One region of the Endozoicomonas sp. SCSIO W0465 genome, then DNA from elsewhere that is predicted to be linked to it. Evidence: predicted binding sites of a transcription regulator. Region 1 holds the regulator's gene; the other holds the start of a gene.
What was found. The regulator FliA, encoded in region 1, starts transcription of late flagellar genes. The targets are predictions, from matches to a motif close to CTAAAGTTNNNNNNNNNNCNGCCGATA.
Positions count from the first base shown of each region.

Region 2: a site for FliA is predicted at 1,860-1,886, ahead of flgM (flagellar biosynthesis anti-sigma factor FlgM). Genes of this name have one in related genera too.

Region 1 covers NZ_CP092417.1:2,501,029-2,504,210, reverse strand. Annotated here, with positions in the region: gene MJO57_RS10820 (DUF6444 domain-containing protein) at 1-540, opposite strand, end outside; partial or broken gene MJO57_RS10815 (transposase) at 644-940, shown strand; gene MJO57_RS10810 (RNA polymerase sigma factor FliA) at 1,279-1,959, opposite strand; gene MJO57_RS10805 (P-loop NTPase) at 2,079-2,936, opposite strand; gene MJO57_RS10800 (hypothetical protein) at 2,928-3,146, shown strand.
Region 2 covers NZ_CP092417.1:1,228,925-1,232,106, forward strand. Annotated here, with positions in the region: gene flgK (flagellar hook-associated protein FlgK) at 1-840, shown strand, start outside; gene flgL (flagellar hook-associated protein FlgL) at 899-1,810, shown strand; gene flgM (flagellar biosynthesis anti-sigma factor FlgM) at 1,919-2,227, shown strand; gene flgN (flagellar protein FlgN) at 2,217-2,765, shown strand; gene MJO57_RS05330 (OmpA family protein) at 2,765-3,182, shown strand, end outside.

The DNA of each region.
Region 1 (3,182 bases):
TAACCCTTCCGGGAATTCAGCCTGATTCCGACAACCACAAGTGCAGATTTTTACTTCAGCTCTATGGGCCGTTACTTCAAATTCACCCGGTCTCCCTGGTTCAAACACCTGTCGTTCAATATATTTGACCGGCTCACTATCAAGAAGAGACGCCTGACATTTATTGCATTCTTTAACCGGAAGGTACTCAATATAGTCAGGGATATCGACCTGTTTAAGACAAGTGCCCTGATGCCCTTTCTTTCCACCGGCTTTATTACCAGAAGACTGTCTCAGACTTTTAGGATTGGGTTTTTCATCCGATGGATCGGTATCTTTATCTGCGGAAAGGTCGTCAGAATGATCTGGAGAATTACTGTTTTTACAAGGTTTTTGATAACCATCAGACGATGGCGGCTTGCTGCTGTTTTGACTGTTCTTGCCAACCTTTTCTTCCAATTCTCGACATCGCTCTTCCAGACAGGCAACTCTCATCCGCAGCTCTGCATTCTCTTTCAAGAGAATCTCAGCCGACATAGTTGCGGGTAGTTCTGGAATCATGCTGGCGAATATTGTGGAAAAATGGTGCTTAAGAGGATGGTATAAAAATCAGAAAATTCCAGATTTATGTGGGGGTGCTGAACAGTTACTCCGGGGTATTGAAGATGCCGGATGCCAGCACACAGCCATCATTACCGGTGGTGGGCATGCATCCATGGAGAATGAGTTGTTCACCTGGGTAAATACCATGCTGGGAAACGTGAAAACAGCGATTACCGGTACTTACCATAAGCTCGACCCCAAGCATCTGGGCCGTTATCTATCAGAGTTCAACTATCGGTTTAACCGGCGTTTTGATATGCCTTCAATGATCTCAAGGCTAGGTCGGGCTGCAGTCAATACAGCACCGATGCCGGATCGACTTCTCAAACTGCCAGACGTCCAGTGGAAACCGGGTTAGCCATCAACCGATAATTGAAAGTCAGTTGACGTATTAATATCATTATTTCGAATGATGATGTGGGTCTTTGCTTGTTCGGAGCGGTTATGAAACCGAATTTAGTTGATAATCTGGAGAACAAGCCGTCATGATGCCTGCTCCACCGGTAATACTGGAGAGGTTCTATTATTTCTTTACCGGGTTATAGACATAAAGAATGAAAAGCTGCACGTATATTCTTAAATTATCTTTCCCTGTGTCATGACGTACGATCAGTGGTAATCAGGTAAAAAAAAGAGCAGCTCCTCGATGCTTGACAATAATTCATCAATGCCCGTTTAAATGAAATGGCTGAGACGTTAACTCAGCCAACTTTGCAACCGTGATCTTAAACGCAATGCAGCCTGAGAGTGAATCTGGCTTACTCTTGATTCACTAACTCCTAACACTTTACCAATCTCTTTCAAATTCATCTCTTCATCGTAATAAAGCATCAGAACCAGTTTTTCTCTTTCAGGCAACTTGTCGATGGCTTCGATCAGCGCTGTTTTAAATTTTTCCTCCTGAATATCTGCAGATGGTCCTCTGTCGCCAGACCGAGCCTGCATTCTTGATTCTTCACTGTCAAAAAGCTCTTCATAACTGAAAAGACGACACCCTCTCAAGTCACTGAGAATGGTGTAATATTCATCTATTTTCACATCAAGTTCTTTTGCCACCTCAACATCCCGGGCATCTCTTCCCAATTTTGCTTCCACAACCTGAACCGCTTCAGTAATACGGCGACTGTTTCTATAGACCGATCTGGGCCCCCAGTCTCCTTTGCGAATTTCATCCAGCATTGCGCCACGAATTCGAATACCGGCAAACGTTTCGAAACTGGCACCCTTTGATGCATCATATTTTGAGGCAGCTTCAAGCAATCCAATCATCCCTGATTGAACCAGATCATCAATTTGAACACTGGCGGGCATTCTTGCTGCAAGATGGTTAGCAATTCTTTTTACCAATGAGCGATGTTTCACCACCATTTCTTCCATGCTCAATGTCTTTTTCTGCGCCGTCTTCGTTTGCGACGTCTTCGTTTGCGCCGTCTTCGTTTGTACTGTCTTCGTTTGTACTGTCTTCGTCTGCACGTCCTGTGCTGTCTCTGTCATGACTAGATCCTCTCCTTGATCCTGCCGGGCAAAAAGAATTCTATACGACCTTTTGGCTCAGGCACCGGTAATTTTGATAACTTATGTCCAATCCTGTGAAACGCTCTCGCCGCTCGACTGTCATCACTTACAGACAATACTGCCGACTGCTTTAATACTGATTCACTGACAGTCTTATCATATGGAATGGCACCCAGATAACGTAAAACTATCTGTTTGTCGTCTTTAAGATACTGCTGCAGCTTCTCAAACTGCTTAGCTCCGCCTCTTCTGCCACTGACCAGATTAACAACTATATAAAACTGATGGACATTGAAAACCCGATACAAAAGTTCTATCTGCCGAACAGCATCCACTACAGATAAATCTTCCTGGCTGATGACAACTAATACTTCTGTAGCTGCCTGAATAAGAGTTACATTATCCGGAGCTAACCCCGGGGCTGTATCAATAATCAAAGTATCCAGATCCGATGCAAGATCATCCATACCCTGTATCAGCTCTACTGCCTGAACAATTTGAATATTATCTTTCCATTCTTCTTGAGCTGCTGGCGTAAATACCTTTACACCCAAGGGGCCATCCAGCAGCCCCTCTTGCTGAGGATTAATTATCTCATTAACAACCGTATCATCCCCGATAGAAGAAAAATTTTTACTTGACGACAAATGACCCTTAAAACCATTTTTATTCATGCCAAGGGTGAACTCAACATCTGGTACAGAAAGATTACCGTCCATTAAAACGACACGCTGCCCGAGCTTTGTAAGAGCCAGAGCCAGGTTTACTGAAACCACGGTTTTACCTACACCTCCTTTACATCCTGAAACCGCAATTACTCTTTTTTTTGCTTGCGCCATCGTTCTCACTTTAATTTTTCAATTGCTCAAGAATTTTGTACAGAAAAACGACAAAATATATGTATCAATGAACGTACCAACTTTTACTTAAAAATAAAAACAACTGGCAAATCTCAAAAAGGAAAAATAAAAAAATATAACCTTATGTTTTTACGCGATTTTTTTAAAAATAAATCACTCAAAGCCTGCTATTTTTTTGACATAGAATAATTTTCGGTCGATTTAAAAATATCTTGAACACTTTTT
Region 2 (3,182 bases), 1.3 Mb from region 1:
ACGGGTGATCCCGGAGGCGTTATAGGAGGGCTGATTACTTATCAGTCAGAAGAGCTTGTTCAGGCACGCAATGAGCTGGGGCGTCTGGCAGTGCTGGTTTCCAGTGAAATTAATGATCAATTGCAGGCCGGAGAGGACTTGAATGGCAATTCGGGTGCTGCATTATTCAATGACCTTAAGACACCCGTTGGGGCAGTGATGGCGATGGATATATCATCGACAGCAATTTCTGCGTTAACGATTGTTAATGCCAATCAGTTGCAGGCCAGTGAATATGACTTCCGGGTAGATAACTCCGGTAATTACAGTCTGGTGCGCAGATACGACGGTGCTCAGGTTGCTTCTGGTATCTTGTCTGGTTCTGGCACTGATATTATTGCTTTTGATGGTGTTGAAATCAGTGTTGACGGGGCTGCAACAGACCAGCTTTATCGTTTATCACCGGTGCGCTACGGTGCCAGAGAGATCCAGACTTCCCTGACAGATCCGGCTGCTTTGGCATTTTCAGCGCCTGCCGGTGGAGTTGGGGATAACAGTAACCTGCTTGAGCTGTTGGCCATTCAGTCCAAAGGATTGCTCAATAATGGCCAGAGCACATTGATGACTGCCTATTCAGGGTTTGTGGGTGATATCGCCGTGCAAACGGCACGGATTAAAACAGAGGCTGATGGTGGGCAGGCCTTGCTAAGTCAGGCGGAAGCGGCTGTCAGTACCTACAGTGGCGTTAATCTGGATGAAGAAGCGGCCAGTATTCTTCGTTTCCAACAGCTTTACAGTGCCAATGCCCGAGTGATATCTGTGGCGCGTACAACCTTTGATGCCTTGCTGGCAATGTTCTGAACGAACTCTGCTCTTTAAAAAGCATTGACGGGGAAAAGCATTCCAGGGAGAAGGAAGCATGAGGATAAGTACGGGTAATTTCAATAGAGTGATGCTTCAGGTCATGCAGCAAACTATGACTGACCTGGCAAAAACTTCAGATCAGCTGTCAACCGGTAAACGAATTCTTCAGCCTTCAGATGATGCCATTGATACCGTAAAGATTTTACATCTTAATAATGAACTGACGGCTATTGGTCAATTTGAAAATAATATCAGTTCCGTTACTGGCTGGCTTCAGCAGCAGGACGCACTTTACAGTGGAATGAATGATTTGCTGCTCAGAGCAAGAGATTTGCTGCTACAAGCGTCCAATGGTACACAGAGTAATGCTGACCTCAAGTCATTTGCCACAGAGCTAGGCTCTTTGAATGAATCGCTGCTCAGTCTTGCCAATTATCAGACGGCAGATGGTCAGTATCTGTTTTCTGGTACGACGACAAACCAGCAACCGGTGGTTCAATCCGTTGGCGATTATGCCTACAACGGCAATAACCAGTATCGTCAGGTCGCCATCAGTGGCTCTGCACAGGTTCAGATTACTCAGCCCGGCAACGAACTGTTCTTTGATAACTCTGCTACCCCGCCCCTGGACAGTATTTTTGATGCGTTAACGACCGCAGTGTCTGAACTGAATAATCCAGTCAATCTGCCAACGGTTCTTGCCGATACCATTGTCTGGGTTGATGCAACCATGGAGCGCATTGGCAGCGCACAAACTCGCAGTGGCAGTGACCTGAACCTGGTGGATCGGGTTTCAGAAAGTCACGCGGATATTCGCCTTTTTGCCGAACAGTTGAAATCAGGCATTGAAAATATTGATATGGTTGAAGCGACAACCCGGTTAAATCAGCAGCAGTTGATTCTGTCTGCCAGCCAGCAGGTATATGCCAGCATCAAGCGGCTATCTCTGTTCAACTACTTTGCCTGATAGCCTTCGGTAAACCGGATTTGATCCAAAGGTCATAATCCCCGGTAATTTAAGATTTTCAATACTCTTGCCGATGTTTGTACAGAACGTTTTCGGGAGAGTGCAGTTATGTCCAGCATAAAAGGCCCAGGTGGAAAAAAGGCGGGAGCAGTCAATAGCTCAAAGGTTCGTGTAGAAAAAAGTGCCGCTGTAGACCGTTCTCCCCGGGTAGCCGAAGACCGTTTAAATGTAAGCGCCTCGGCCCAGCAAATTGATGAGCTTTTCCAGCAGCTGGCTGACTTGGATGATGTCAATGCAGCCAGAATCAGAAGTGTTCGCGAGTCAATTAAAAAGGGCAACTTTCCCATTGATTATCAGCGGCTCGCTGACAAAATTCTGGAACTTTCTGATGAACTCAACTCAGAGAATGACGACTGATTCAAAAAGTGCTGGTGATGCCTCAGCCCTCCAACCATCCGGTGTTGATAGTGGATTAGAAGACCTTTGTCAGAAAATGCTGGGTAATATTCAGGATGCCCTGGCGCTGTCGAGAAAGCTGGAGCGAGTTCTGGAGTCAGTTCATCAGAAAATGCTGGAACGTAATATTACGGCCCTTGAACACTCTCTGGAAACGCAGGTTCAACTGCTGAATATGCTGCAAATGAACGGGGCTCTTCGGGAGCACTATCTTAAGCACTTTGGCCTCAGTCCCGATCAGCAGGGAATGTCACATTTCTTTTTGCTGGTGAATCGGCAACAGCCAAATACGACAACCGTTAACGGAACGACACTGGATAAATACTGGAACCAATTAGAGGGATCAGCGAACCGTTGTCAGCAGATCAACAGTGCTAATGGACGATTGCTGGCCAGGTTGTCGGCAAGTACGCGAAAAATCATTGCGTTAACTTTTTCTGAGCAGACAGCCGCTACTTATGATCAGAATGGCCTGACCGTTAATTCAATGGCTGAATAATGAAGCATATCTTACATGGGATTGTGTTAAGCCTGTTGTTTCAGGCTTTTTTTATTCTCGCGGATGATGTGTATCCTCATGATCTTTCTGATACCCGGTGGCATCATTCCGGTAATCGCTTCTTCTGTTCGCTGAAAAACCGCGTACACGGTTTGGGTGATGTCAGTTTGACCGCTGAAGCAGGCGACAGGGAAACGCTTTCTATCGTCCCTGACCCATTCTCGGATAATGACAGGCACGTCACTGTTTCACTGGCATCGTCACCCTGGCAGGCGGTGACGGAAGACAGGGTTGTTGCCCATGCCCAACTTTATGAGGGTGACCCGCTTAGCATTCATCTCAATACATTGACCCTGATGAAAGCTTTCCAGCAGGGAAAACAGTTGAAATTGCAGATTACAACTGAGACCAGCAAAG